3 regions of the Streptomyces sp. NPDC093546 genome follow, and region 2 is predicted to be linked to each of the others. Evidence: riboswitches for the same ligand, from Rfam matches in the RefSeq annotation. Region 2 holds a riboswitch; each other region holds the start of a gene.
What was found. A riboswitch is a leader RNA that binds a small molecule or an ion and turns the genes downstream of it on or off. The one in region 2 is predicted to bind cobalamin.
Positions count from the first base shown of each region.

Region 1 (4,711 bases), on a different contig from region 2:
CTGCCCGTACGACAGCAGATGCGTCGGCCGGTCCTCCAGCGCCGTGATGTCCAGCGCCTCCAGGGCCTCGCGCACCCGGGCGCGCACCTCCGCCTCCGCCAGGCCCAGGTTCATCGGCCCGAACGACACGTCCTGCCCCACCGACGCCGCGAACAGCTGGTCGTCCGGGTCCTGCACCACCAGCTGCACGGTCGTCCGCAGCCGGGTCAGCCCCTTCCTGTCGTACGACACGTCCTCGCCCGCCAGCAGCAGCCGCCCGCTCGCACACCGCAGGCCGCCGCTCAGCAGCCGCAGCATCGTGGTCTTGCCGCTGCCGTTGCGGCCGAGCAGCGCGATCGCGCGCCGCTCCGGCACGGCGAAGTCGATGCCCGACAGCACGGCGGGCCCGTGGTCGTAGGCGAATCCCGCACCGACCAGTTCCACGACGGCGTCACGCTTCATGGCAGGAACCTTTCGAGTACGAGGGTGACGGCGACGAGCCCCGCCAGCAGGGCGCCCGTCGCGGCCAGGAACCGCCGGGAGACCGCCGCCTCCGGCACCAGCACGCGCAGCGTGCCGTCGTAACCACGCCCGGCCAGCCCGGTCTGGAGCCGCGCCGCCCGGTCGAAGGCGCGGACGAACGCCGTCGCGCCGAGCCCCGCCAGCGACCGCCAGGCGGCCGCCCGGCTGGTCAGCCCGAGCCGCGCCGCCTGCGCCTCCCGGATCCGCCGCACGGCGTCCAGCAGCAGGAAACTGATCCGGTACATCACCAGCGCCACATCCACCACCGGCGCCGGCACTCCCGCCCGCACCAGCCGGGGCAGCACGTCCGAGACCGGCGTCGTGAACGCGAACAGCAGCACCCCGAGCGACGCCGCCGACGTCCGCAGCAGCAGCTGCCCGGCGTGCACGGGACCGTCCGGCGCGAGCGCCACCCACCCTTCCGGGCCGCCGACCTGGAACAGCAGCGGTACCGCGCCCGTGACGCAGAAGCGCAGCGGCACGCGGAACGCCCGCCACAGCTGCCGGCGGCCGACACCGGCCGGGCCCAGCAGCACGGCGAGGGTGGCGGCGGCCACCAGCACGGCCCCCGGCCACGGCGGCAGACAGATCGCGAGGACCGTCAGACCGAAGCCGAGCACGGCCTTCTCGCACGGGTGACGGCGGCGCCAGCGACTGCTGTGCGCCGCCGCGTCGATCGGCAGCACGGGCGGCTACTCGACCGTCGTCCGGGAGACTTCGGCGTCTTCGGCCGTGCGGGCCGTGTCGGCGGTACCGGCGGTCCGGTCCAGCGCCCGCGCCTCACCCTGCCTGCGGCCGCGCCGCAGCCCGAAGTAGTACGCCAGCACGCCCGCGCCGATCGCGGCCTGGAGCGAGAAGAGCGCCGACTCGATCTCACCGGACGGCGGCTCGTACAGCGGGCTGAACCACGGCTCGTAGTCCGGCTTCAGCTCGGTGATGGCGGTCTCGGCCTGGCCGTCCGCGCCCGTGAACGGCTCCTCCTTGTGGTCGCCCATGCCCAGCGCGAGCGGGAGCACGGCGAGCGCCACGACGACGAGCAGCAGCAGCGTGTTGATCCTGGCGTTACGGCTCATCGCGCCACGGCCTCCTTCTTCACGGGGTGCGTCGGCAGCACACCGAGGCGGGCCAGATCGCCCTTGCTGGACTGCGTCAGCAGCCGCATCACCAGCACGGTGAGCAGGCCCTCGCTCACGGCCAGCGGAAGCTGCGTGACGGCGAAGATCCCGCCGAACTTCGCCAGCGCCCCGGCGAAGCCGCTCGCCGGGTCGGGGAACGCCAGCGCCAGCTGCACGCTGGTGACGCAGTACGTGGACAGGTCGGCGACGAACGCCCCGAAGAACACGCTCACCATCAGCGGCACGTCGAAGCGGCGCAGCAGCCAGTACGTCGCGAAACCGGCCCACGGCCCGACGACCGCCATCGAGAAGGCGTTGGCGCCCAGCGTGGTGAGCCCGCCGTGCGCCAGCAGCAGCGCCTGGAAGAGGAGCGTGATGGTGCCGAGCACCGCCATGATCGGCGGCCGGAACAGGATCGCGCCCAGCCCCGTCCCGGTCGGGTGGGAGCAACTGCCCGTCACGGAGGGCAGCTTCAGGGCGGACAGGACGAAGGTGAAGGCGCCGGACGCGCCGAGCAGGAGAGTCGATTCGGGATGGGCCTTGACCTCGCGGGTCAGGGCCCGGACGCCATGGGCGACGAAAGGGGCGGCGGCGACGGTCCAGGCGACCGCGTGCACAGGGGGCAGGTACCCCTCGGCGATATGCATGATGTGGGAGACCCTCTCCAGCACCTCGTGGATGGACAACGCGCCCTGGCCGGTCTCCTGGCTGACGGGTCATGCAACGCCGCGGCTCCGCCTTCCCGGACACCACGGTCTCCCGTGGGGTTCCAGTGGCTTCCCGGGGTGGTTTCCCCGGAAGTGGAGCCGGACTTCCCGATCACAGTGGCGAGGGCCGCACCGGTACCGCACCGGTTTCCCGTACACCAAGGCCCTGCGACACTAGTGCGTTGACCAGGTACATCACAACCCGTCCCGCACGCGGTCACTCCTTGCGATAGCCGTACGCCTCCGACGCGGCCGCCACCACGGCCTCCAGGTCGCCGCCCGCCGAGGCGGTGACCACGACCGCCACCGCGCCCTCCACGAACGGCGCGTCGACCAGCCGCGTGCCCTCGGGAAGCTCGTCGCCCTCCGCCAGCAGCGCCTTCACCGTCAGCACGGCACTGCCGAGGTCGACCAGGACGGCCACGCCCGCCCCGGCGTCGACCGACGCCGCCGCCTCGGCGATCAGCTCGGCGCTGGTGCCGAGCCCGCCGTCCGCGGTGCCGCCCGCGGCGGCCACGGGCGCGGTCCCGCCGCCGCCCGCGAGGCCCTTCGCCAGCTCGGCCACCGACGACGCGACCGCCGCGCTGTGCGACACCAGGACGATGCCCACGCGCCCGCCCGCGCCCGCGCCCCCGCTCACCGGGCGGCCTCCGCTTCCCGCAGCGCCGCGATCAGCAGCGCCGAGGACGCCGCCCCCGGGTCCTGGTGCCCGATGCTGCGCTCCCCGAGATAGCTGGCCCTGCCCTTGCGGGCCTGCATCGGTACGGTCCCGAGGGCGCCCTCCTCGGCCGCCCGCGCCGCCGCGGCGAACGCCTCGCCCGGCGGGGCGGCGCCGAGCGCCTCGACGGCCGGCTCCAGCGCGTCGAGCATCGTCTTGTCCCCGGCCTTCGCCCCGCCGAGCTGCGCCACCGCGGCCACGCCCGCGCGCAGCGCCTCGGCCAGCGCGGCGGGAGTCACCTCGGCGGCGTCGCCCAGCGCCTTTCCGGCGCGCCGCAGCAGCGTCCCGTACAGCGGCCCCGACGCCCCGCCCACGGTCGAGATCAGCTGCCGCCCGGCGAGCACGAGCACCGCGCCGGGAGTCGCGGGCGGCTCTTTGTCCAGCACCTCGGCCACCGCCGCGAACCCGCGCCGCAGGTTGGCCCCGTGGTCGGCGTCGCCGATGGCCGAGTCCAGTTCGGTGAGCCGGTCCGCCTCGCGCTCCACGGCGGCCGCGGCGGCCGCCATCCAGCGCCGGAAGAAGTCCCTGTCGAGCGTCACGGGCGTCACGGTCCTCACATCCCCCATCGCAGAGCGGCCGTCCGCACCGGCGCGTCCCACAGCCGCAGCATCTCCTCGTCGGCCTCGCACAGCGTGACCGAGCAGCCCGCCATGTCCAGCGACGTCACGTAGTTCCCGACGAGGGTACGAGCCACCGGCACGCCGCGCTCGCGCAGCACCCGGTGCACCTCGGCGTTGAACCCGTACAACTCCAGCAACGGAGTCGCCCCCATGCCGTTCACCAGCAGCAGCACCGGCCCGCCGGGCCGCAGGTCCTCCAGGACGGCGTCGACGGCGAAGTCGGCGATCTCCCGGGAGGTCATCATGGCCCGCCGCTCGCGCCCCGGCTCGCCGTGGATGCCGACGCCCAGCTCCAACTCGCCCGGCGGCAGATCGAACGTGGGCCCGCCCTTCGCCGGCGTACTGCACGCGCTGAGCGCCACCCCGAAGCTGCGCGACGCGGCGTTCACCCGGCGCGCGATCGCCTCCACACGCTCCAGCGGCGCCCCCTCCTCGGCGGCCGCGCCCGCGATCTTCTCCACGAACAGCGTGGCCCCGGTCCCGCGCCGCCCGGCCGTGTACGTACTGTCGGCCACCGCGACATCGTCGTCGACCAGCACCTTGGCGACCTGTACGCCCTCGTCCTCGGCGAGTTCGGCCGCCATCTCGAAGTTCAGTACGTCACCGGTGTAGTTCTTGACGACGAACAGCACGCCGCGCCCGCTGTCCACGGCCGCCGCGGCCCGCACCATCTGCTCGGGCACGGGACTCGTGAACACCTCGCCGGCGGCGGCCGCCGCCAGCATCCCCGCCCCGACGAACCCGGCATGCAACGGCTCATGCCCGGACCCGCCCCCCGACACCAGCGCCACCTTCCCCTCGACCGGGGCGTCACGCCGTACGACGATCCGGTTCTCCACGTCCACGGTCAGCTCGGGATGCGCGGCCGCGATCCCGCGCAGCGCGTCGGAGACGACGGTCTCGGGCACATTGATCAGCATTTTCAATGGTTTCTCCCAGACGGGTTGTCAGGACGGCTCGCGAGCGGCTTCTTTGCAGCTCAGGTGCCGCTCTACGAGATGTCGACCTTGGCTCTCCACGGCACCCTGCGGCGCCTTCCGGCGGGGCTGG
Region 1 is NZ_JBIWJG010000013.1:76,778-81,488, forward strand. It holds gene ACIRNI_RS25450 (ATP-binding cassette domain-containing protein) at 1-441, opposite strand, end outside; gene cbiQ (cobalt ECF transporter T component CbiQ) at 438-1,187, opposite strand; gene ACIRNI_RS25460 (energy-coupling factor ABC transporter substrate-binding protein) at 1,194-1,574, opposite strand; gene ACIRNI_RS25465 (energy-coupling factor ABC transporter permease) at 1,571-2,263, opposite strand; cobalamin riboswitch at 2,293-2,529, opposite strand; gene ACIRNI_RS25470 (PTS-dependent dihydroxyacetone kinase phosphotransferase subunit DhaM) at 2,541-2,963, opposite strand; gene dhaL (dihydroxyacetone kinase subunit DhaL) at 2,960-3,607, opposite strand; gene dhaK (dihydroxyacetone kinase subunit DhaK) at 3,595-4,587, opposite strand.
Region 1: it holds a riboswitch for cobalamin, as region 2 does, so the genes downstream of both, ACIRNI_RS25465 (energy-coupling factor ABC transporter permease) here and cobN (cobaltochelatase subunit CobN) in region 2, are expected to answer to the same signal.

Region 2 (4,711 bases):
GAGCCGTAGAAGAGCGGGTCGCCCTCCGCCAGGACCGCGACCGTGCGGCCCGCGTCCAGGTGGGCGGCCAGCCGGGCCGACGCCTCCTCGTAGAAGTCGTTCAGCGCGCCCCGGTAACCACCCGGGTGGTCGGTGGTCTCCACCGTCAGCGGGTACATCAGGCGCTCTTCGATCTGGTCCTCGCGGATGTGCTCCGCCGCGATGGACCGGGCGATCGAACGGCCGTGGCGCGCGCAGTGGTACGCGATCACATCGGCGCCCGCGATGGCCTTGACCGCCGCCACCGTCATCAGGTTCGGGTCGCCGGGGCCGAGCCCGACCCCGTACAGCTTGCCGCTCATGCCCGTCGTGCCCGTCATGCCTGGATCTCCGCCTCGTGTGCGATCGCGTTGATCGCCGCCGCCGCCATCGCGCTGCCGCCACGCCGACCGCGCACCACCAGGTGCTCGATATCGGGCCGGTCCGCCAGCGCGTCCTTCGACTCGGCCGCGCCGATGAAGCCGACCGGGATGCCGAGCACCGCCGCCGGGCGCGGCGCGCCCGCGTCGATCATCTCCAGGAGCCGGAAGAGCGCGGTGGGCGCGTTGCCTATGGCGACGACCGAGCCCTCCAGGCGGTCGCGCCACAGCTCCAGCGCGGCCGCGCTGCGCGTGGTGCCCAGTTCGGCGGCGAGGGCCGGCACGGACGGGTCGGAGAGGGTGCAGACCACGTCGTTGTCGGCGGGCAGCCGCTTGCGCGTGACGCCGCTCGCGACCATCTGCGCGTCGCAGAGGATCGGCGCCCCGGCGCGCAGCGCCTCACGGGCGCGGGCGACGACGTCCGGCGTGTAGGCGAGGTCGCGGACGAGGTCGACCATGCCGCAGGCGTGGATCATCCGCACGGCGACCTGGCTGACGTCGGCGGGGAGACCCGCGAGATCCGCCTCGGCGCGGATCGTGGCAAAGGACTGGCGGTAGATCTCCGCCCCGTCCTTCTCGTAGTCGAACACTCTGCTCTCGCTCATCCTGTCGGTTTTTGTACGGTCGTCTGGTACGCGCCTTCGGCGGTCGCCACCACGTCCACCCACGCGCCCTGCGGGTGTCCGCACCGGCGCGCGCAGCCCGACCAGTGGACGGGCAGGCCGCCGTCCACCGCCATCGGGCGCGCGTCCGCCCGTACGTCGGCCAGGGACTTCGCGCAGCCGGGGCGGCCGGTGCAGGCGGTCACGCCGACCCACGGCGAGTCGGCGCGGGTGATGAATCCGGCGAGGTCCAGGGCGTGCAGCCGCTCCTCGGCCGCCGCCCGGTCCGGGAAGCCCGGCAGTACGAAGCCGCGCCACGGCGTGACGCGCACCTCCTCGGCCGGCAGCAGCGCGCGGAACTGCGCGGTCGTCACCCGGCCCAGCCGGGCCAGGACCGAGACTCCCGGCGGTGAGGCACCGATCAGCCCGGGGGCGAGCGCGCCACCCGCCGGAAGCACCGCATCCGGTACGTGCTCCGCAGCGATCGAAGCCCGCCGCACGTGTCCGGCCACGTCCACGTCCTGCCCCGCCGGCAGCTCCCGCACCCGCCACGCGCCCGTGCCCGCCTCCCGGGCCGCCGCGAGGAACGCCTCCGCCGCCGCCAGCGCGGCGCGCGGCGCGTCGGCCGCGGAGACGCGGTACGCAGCCGGGCCGGCCTGCACGAGAGCCGTGTCCGACGGCTCTGCGAGCAACGTCACATCCGGGGCCAGCGCCGCCACGTCCCCCCGGCCGTCGTCCACGGCGAACAGGAAGCGGCCGGACAGCTCCAGCGTCCACTCCTCGGCGCACAGCAGCGCGTCCAGGCGCGTGGCCCACGCCCGCACCTCCGCGCCCGCGAGCGGCGAGACGACCATGTTCCGTACGCGCTCGTGCCGTTCGGAGTCCGGCAGCAGCCCGGCGTCCCGCAGCAGCTCCGCCAGCCCGAGCCCGCAGCCCTCGCCGAGGCCCCGCAGTTCGAGGTTGCCGCGCGAGGTGAGGGAGAGGTGCCCGTCGCCGAGCCGGTCCGCCGTGTCGGCCAGCACCGACACCTGATGCGGCGTCAAGACACCTGTGGGAAGGCGGAGTCGGGCGAGCGCGCCGTCGTCGGCCCGGTGCAGCCGCAGCGCACCGGGGCACGCGTCACCACGGTCGCGGACGCGGTCGCGCGCGCTGTCCCGTATGTGAGCTTCGCCCCGGTCCTGAGGCATTGGTGAGCTGGGCGGCATGGCGGCGAGCATACGCGCAGCCTCTACTATGCAGACGGCACAGGGTCCCAGGGCCCTAGGGAGGAAGCCCGGTGGGAATCCGGCGCGGTCCCGCCACTGTGAGTCCGCCGGCAACGGAGACAACGGACGAGTCAGGAACTCCCGCCACCCACGACCACCCGGGGCGAGGACACCCCGAGGAAGGCCCGGCACGCTGTGATCCTGCTGCTGTCGCACTCCGACACCGACCTGCTGAGCGCCCGCGCGGCCGGAGGCCCGGTCGCGTACCGGTTCGCCAACCCCGCCCGGCTCCTGCTGGACGACCTCCCCGGCCTCCTCGACGGCGTGGACCTCGTCGTCGTACGCCTCCTCGGCGGCATCCGCGCCTGGGAGGACGGCCTTCAGACGCTGAGGGAGACCGGCAAGCCGCTGGTCGTGCTCACCGGCGAACAGGCCCCCGACGCCCAGCTGATGGAGACCTCCACCGTCCCCATCGGCATCGCGGCCGAGGCCCACGCCTACCTCGCCCACGGCGGCCCGGACAACCTGGAGCAGCTCGCCCGCTTCCTGTCCGACACGGTCCTCCTCACCGGCCACGGCTTCGAGCCGCCTGCCGCCGCGCCCACCTGGGGCCCCCTGGAGCGCGAGCACCGCACCACCACCGGCCCGACCGTCGCGGTGCTGTACTACCGCGCGCACCACATGAGCGGGAACACCACGTTCGTCCACACCCTGTGCGACGCCGTCGAGGACGCGGGCGGCCAGGCCCTCCCCCTCTACGTGGCGTCCCTGCGGGCCCCCGAGCCCGAGCTGCTGGACACCCTGCGCACCGCCGACGCCGTCGTCACCACCGTCCTCGCCGCCGGCGGCACCAAGCCCGCCGAGGCGCAGGCGGGCGGCGACGACGAGTCCTGGGACGCGGGCGCGCTCGCCGCGCTCGACGTCCCCATCCTCCAGGCCCTGTGCCTGACCGGCTCGCGCTCTGCCTGGGAGGAGAACGACGAGGGGCTCTCGCCGCTCGACGCCGCCAGCCAGGTCGCGGTCCCCGAGTTCGACGGGCGCCTCATCACCGTGCCGTTCTCCTTCAAGGAGATCGACGCCGACGGCCTGCCTGCGTACGTCGCCGACGCCGAGCGCGCCGCGCGCGTGGCCGGGATCGCCGTACGCCACGCCCGCCTGCGCCACATCCCGAACGCCGCCAAGCGCCTGGCGCTGGTCCTCTCCGCGTACCCCACCAAGCACTCCCGCATCGGCAACGCCGTCGGCCTCGACACCCCCGCCTCCGCCGTCGCGCTGCTGCGCCGCCTGCGCGAGGAGGGCTACGACTTCGGTACGGACGAAGTCCCCGGCCTCGCCTCCGGCGACGGCGACGAGCTGATCTACGCGCTCATCGAGGCGGGTGGCCACGACCAGGAGTGGCTCACCGAGGAGCAGCTCGCCCGCAACCCGGTGCGCATCCCGGCCGCCGACTACAAGCGCTGGTACGCCACCCTGCCGCAGGAACTCAGGGACGGCGTCGAGCAGCACTGGGGCCCGCCGCCCGGCGAGATGTTCCTGGACCGCTCCCGCAACCCCGAGGGCGACATCGTCCTCGCCGCCCTGCGGCGCGGGAACCTCCTCATCCTCATCCAGCCGCCGCGCGGCTTCGGCGAGAACCCGATCGCGATCTACCACGACCCCGATCTGCCGCCGTCGCACCACTACCTCGCCGCGTACCGCTGGATCGCCACGTCCGAGGACGACGGCGGTTTCGGGGCGGACGCCATGGTCCACCTCGGCAAGCACGGCAACCTGGAGTGGCTGCCCGGCAAGAACGCCGGCCTGTCCGCCGCCTGCGGCCCGGACGCCGCGCTCGGCGACCTGCCGCTGATCTACCCGTTCCTGGTGAACGACCCGGGCGAGGGCACCCAGGCCAAGCGCCGCGCCCACGCCACGCTCATCGACCACCTGGTGCCGCCGATGGCGCGCGCCGAGTCGTACGGCGACATCACGCGCCTGGAGCAGCTGCTCGACGAGTACGCGCAGATCTCCGCCATGGACCCGGCCAAGCTGCCCGCCATCCGCGCCCAGATCTGGACGCTGATCCAGGCCGCCCGGCTCGACCACGACCTGGGCCTGGAGGACCGGCCGGACGACGACGGCTTCGACGACTTCCTGCTTCACGTCGACGGCTGGCTCTGCGAGGTCAAGGACGCGCAGATCCGCGACGGCCTGCACGTGCTGGGCGGCGCCCCGACCGGCCCCGAGCGCGTGAACCTGGTCCTCTCCATCCTCCGCGCCCGCCAGATCTGGGGCGGTACGCAGTCCCTGCCCGGCCTGCGCGAGGCCCTGGGGCTCGACGAGTCGGCCGCCACCCGCACCACCGCCGACGAGGCGGAGGACAAGGCCCGCGCCCTGGTCGAGGCGATGGAGGCCGCCGACTGGAACCCGGCCGCCGTGCCGTCGGTCGCCGAGGGCCACGGCCCGGACGTGGCGCGGATCCTCGACTTCGCCGCCCGCCAGGTCGTCCCGCGCCTCGCCGCCACCA
Region 2 is NZ_JBIWJG010000002.1:370,904-375,614, forward strand. It holds gene ACIRNI_RS04780 (precorrin-2 C(20)-methyltransferase) at 1-359, opposite strand, end outside; gene ACIRNI_RS04785 (precorrin-8X methylmutase) at 356-1,003, opposite strand; gene ACIRNI_RS04790 (cobalamin biosynthesis protein CobG) at 1,000-2,043, opposite strand; gene ACIRNI_RS04795 (hypothetical protein) at 2,032-2,193, shown strand; cobalamin riboswitch at 2,230-2,365, shown strand; gene cobN (cobaltochelatase subunit CobN) at 2,401-4,711, shown strand, end outside.

Region 3 (4,711 bases), on a different contig from region 2:
TCGCCGACCCGGGCGGAGACGTTGCCGGAGGTGCCGACGACCAGGCCGTCGGCGACCGTCCTGCGGGCGGTGGCCACCAGCGCGTCCCAGGCCCGCTCGACCGCCTGCCCGGTCCCCTGCTCGACCGTTTCCTGTGTCATGGCACCGATCCTGTCAGGCCGTACGACGACGGCCTACCGGAAGTCGATCAGATGACAAAAATCTCGTCGTCCGAGCCTCGACCGACATCCCCGGCCACCGGCGCGAACCGGGTGAACGGCGGAAAAAGCCCGTGGATACGGGCATCCCGCCCGCCCGGCGGGGCACCGACGACGAAGCGGTGGCAGCGCTTCCGGATCTTCGGTCACCATGATGCCGGACCCAGTTCACCTTCCGTTCACTCAGGTTGCTTACGTTCGCCGAGCCACTGACGTCGAACGATTGCCTGGGTAAATGGAACACATCACGCTGCTGCTCGCCATTGTGGTCGTGACAGCTCTCGTGTTCGATTTCACGAACGGTTTCCATGACACCGCCAACGCGATGGCCACGACCATCTCGACCGGCGCCCTGAAGCCCAAGACGGCGGTGGCCATGTCCGCCGTGCTCAACCTGGTCGGCGCGTTCCTGTCCGTCGAGGTCGCCAAGACGATCTCCAGCGGCCTGGTCAACGAAGAAGGAATCAGCCCAGAGGTGATCTTCGCGGCGCTCGTCGGCGCCATCCTCTGGAACCTCCTGACCTGGCTGGTGGGCCTGCCCTCCAGCTCCTCGCACGCCCTCATGGGCGGCCTCGTCGGCGCCACCATCGCCTCGGTCGGCCTGAGCGGCGTCAACGGCGGCGTCGTCGTCACCAAGGTCCTCATCCCGGCCGTCGCCGCGCCGCTCGTCGCCGGCCTCGCCGCGATGCTCGCCACCCGGCTGACGTACAAGGCCGGCGCGAACATCGACGAGAAGACCGGCCGCAAGGGCTACCGCGCCGGGCAGATCGCCTCCGCGGGCCTCGTCTCGCTCGCCCACGGCACCAACGACGCCCAGAAGACGATGGGCATCATCACCCTGGCCCTGGTCGCCGGCGGCATCCTCGCCCCCGGCTCCAACCCGCCCCTCTGGGTGATCGTCTCCGCCGGTCTGGCCATCGCGCTCGGCACCTACCTCGGCGGCTGGCGCATCATCCGCACCATGGGCAAGGGCCTCACCGACCTCCAGCCGCAGCAGGGCTTCGCCGCCCAGACCAGCGCGGCCACCGTCATCCTCGCCTCTTCGAACCTGGGCTTCTCGCTCTCGACGACGCACTCCTGCTCCGGCGCCGTGATGGGCGCGGGCCTCGGCCGCAAGGGCGGCGTCGTCCGCTGGTCCACCGCCACCCGGATGTTCGTCGCCTGGGGCCTGACCCTGCCGGCCGCCGGTCTGGTCGCCGCGGGCTCGGAGCTCGTCACCCGCCAGGGTGACTGGGGCGTCGCCGCCGTCGTGGTCTTCCTGATCGCCTCCTGCGCCGCGATCTGGTTCATCTCGCGCCGCCAGGTCGTCGACCACACCAACGTCAACGACGTCGACACCGCCACGGCCGACGGCGACAGCGAGCCCGCGGGCGTCGTGACCACCGCCATCGCGGCCGTCACCCCTCCCCCGGCCGGCACCGTCGCCATGACCGCCGGTGACCTCACCGCCGACCTCCAGGCCACCATCCCGGCGACGGCGCCGGAGACCTCCCCGGCGGCCGCGGCCGCACCCGCACCCGCCGCCACGGTGTAAGGAAAGAACAGCATGAAGATCGACTGGGCAGCTCTCGGCTCCGTGTTCGGCGTGAGCCTCCTGGCCACCGTCGCACTGGTGGGCCTGTTCACCCTCGGCATCCTCGGCCTCTCCAAGCAGGAGCAGGCGGCGGCGAGCGGTGGCTCGGCCGTCCTCGCCCGCACCGGCGCGTACGCGGCCTTCGCGGTCTGCGCGGCGGCGATCACCTTCGGGATCTACCTGATCGTGACCTGACGTGTGAACGTCCGGCTCCGGGCCGGTCGCACCTTCACGGGTGCGGCCGGCCCTGCCGCGTTCCGGCGGCCCTGCCACGTTCTGTGGGGCGCAGCACACTCTCCGACCGCAGGTCAGCGGCGAGTTGACGGGCGTTCGCGGAGCGTGGTGGACTGCCGGGGCCATTTACGGCGGCAGAAGAGGAAGCCGGTGCGAATCCGGCGCGGTCCCGCCACTGTGAGTCCGGCCCCGGGCAGTCCCCAGGGCCGGATGAGTCAGGAACTCTCGTCGCCGGTCACGTCGAGCCAGGGCGCGGACCCTGAGTGAGGACATCGCCATGCCCGGCTGCCTTCGCGCTGCCCCGGAAGCCCTGAAAGCTCAGGAAGCCCCGGAAGCCTCCAGCCCATCGAGCACCCATGCGCGGTGACCGCGTCTTCGCGTACGGCGCGGCCGTCGGGCTCGCCGCCGACCTGCTCCTCGCCGACCCCCGCCGCGGGCACCCCGTGGCCGCCTTCGGGCGCACGGCCGCCCGCGTGGAGCGCGCGCTGTGGCGCGACGACCGCGCCTGGGGTGCGCTGCACGCCGCCGTGTGCGCCGGAGGCGCGGCCGGTGCGGCGGCGCTCGCGGCCCGCGCGGTCCGCGGGCGGCGCGCCGCGTCCGTCGCGCTGACCGCCGCCACCGTGTGGTCCGTCGTCGGCGGTACGACGCTGGGCCGCGAGGCCCGCGCCATCGGCGGCGCGCTGGCCGCCGGGGACCTGGAGGTGGCCCGAGAGCGGCTGCCGCACCTGTGCGGGCGCGACCCGCAGGCCCTGGACGGCCCCGGCATCGCCCGCGCCGTCGTGGAGTCCGTCGCCGAGAACACCTCCGACGCCGTCGTCGGCGCCCTCGTCTGGGGCGCGGTCGGCGGCGTACCCGGGCTCGTCGCCTTCCGGGCGGTGAACACGCTGGACGCGATGGTCGGCCACAAGTCGCCGAAGTACCGCCGCTTCGGCTGGGCCTCGGCGCGCCTCGACGACGTGGCCGGCTGGCCCGGCGCCCGGCTGACGGCCGCCCTGGCGGCGGTCGCGGGCGGGAACCCGCGCGGCGCGGTACGCGCCTGGCGGGCCGACGCCGCCAAGCACCCGAGCCCCAACGCGGGCCCGGTCGAGGCGGCGTTCGCCGGCGCGCTGGGCGTACGGCTCGGCGGCACGCTCTCGTACGGCGGACGGGTCGAGCACCGGCCGGTGCTCAACGGCGGCGGGCGGGACGTCGAGGTGGCGGACATCGAGCACGCGGTGCGGCTGTCGCGCCGGGTGAGCGCCCTCACGCTCGCGGTGTGCGCGGGTGGGCGACTGGCGTACGGGGCGATCAAGCGGAGGCGTACATGAGCAAGGGTGGGGGGCTGCTCGTCGCGGGCACCACGTCCGACGCGGGCAAGAGCGTCGTCACGGCCGGCATCTGCCGCTGGCTGGTGCGGCAGGGCGTGAAGGTCGCGCCGTTCAAGGGGCAGAACATGTCCCTCAACTCCTTCGTCACGCGCGAGGGCGCGGAGATCGGCCGGGCGCAGGCCATGCAGGCGCAGGCCGCCCGCGTGGAGCCGACCGCGCTGATGAACCCGGTGCTGCTCAAGCCGGGCAGCGACCGCTCCAGCCAGGTCGTGCTGATGGGCAAGCCGGTCGGCGAGCTCAGCGCCCGCGGCTACCACGGCGGCAAGCAGCGCGAGCTGCTCGAACCCGTCCTGGACTGCCTCCAGCAGCTGCGCGACACGTACGACGCCGTCATCTGCGAGGGAGCGGGCAGCCCCGCCGAGATCAACCTGCGGCGCACCGACATCGTCAACATGGGCATCGCGCGCGCCGCCCGCTTCCCCGTCGTCGTGGTCGGCGACATCGACCGGGGCGGGGTCTTCGCCCAGTTCTTCGGTACGACGGCGCTGCTGGCGCCCGAGGACCAGAACCTGGTCGCGGGCTACCTCGTGAACAAGTTCCGGGGCGATGTGACGCTGCTGGAGCCGGGCCTGGACATGCTGCTGGGCCTCACCGGCCGCCGCACCTTCGGCGTCCTGCCGTACGCGCACGGCCTCGGCATCGACGAGGAGGACGGGCTGCGCGTGTCGCTGCGGGGCGCGGTGCGCGAGTCGGTCGTCGCGCCGCCGGTCGGCGAGGACGTGCTGCGGGTCGCCGTCTGCGCCGTACCGCTGATGTCGAACTTCACGGACGTGGACGCGCTGGCGGCCGAGCCGGGCGTGGTCGTGCGGTTCGTGGACCGGCCCGAGGAGCTGGCCGACGCGGACCTGGTCGTCGTGCCGGGGACGCGCGGCACGGTGAAGGCGCTGGCGTGGCTGCGCGAGCGGGGCCTGGCGGACGCACTGGTCCGGCGCGCCGCCGAGGGGCGCCCGGTGCTGGGCATCTGCGGCGGCTTCCAGGCCCTCGGCGAGCACATCGACGACGAGGTCGAGTCCCGCGCCGGTGAGGTGCCGGGCCTCGGGCTGCTGCCGGTACGGGTGCGGTTCGCGCCCGGCAAGACCCTCGCGCGGCCGGTCGGCGAGGCGCTCGGCGAGCCGGTCGAGGGGTACGAGATCCACCACGGCGTCGCGGACGTACGGGGCGGGGACCCGTTCCTGGACGGATGCCGGGTCGGGGCCGTGTGGGGCACGCACTGGCACGGCTCCCTGGAGAGCGACGGCTTCCGCCGCGCCTTCCTCCGCGAGGTCGCGAGCGCGGCCGGCAGACGTTTCGTCCCGGCGCCGGACACGTCGTTCGGCGCGCTGCGCGAGGAGCAGCTGGAC
Region 3 is NZ_JBIWJG010000004.1:577,365-582,075, reverse strand. It holds gene ACIRNI_RS12305 (class II aldolase/adducin family protein) at 1-140, opposite strand, end outside; gene ACIRNI_RS12300 (anion permease) at 433-1,731, shown strand; gene ACIRNI_RS12295 (hypothetical protein) at 1,744-1,965, shown strand; cobalamin riboswitch at 2,105-2,249, shown strand; gene ACIRNI_RS12290 (cobalamin biosynthesis protein) at 2,361-3,311, shown strand; gene ACIRNI_RS12285 (cobyric acid synthase) at 3,308-4,711, shown strand, end outside.
Region 3: it holds a riboswitch for cobalamin, as region 2 does, so the genes downstream of both, ACIRNI_RS12290 (cobalamin biosynthesis protein) here and cobN (cobaltochelatase subunit CobN) in region 2, are expected to answer to the same signal.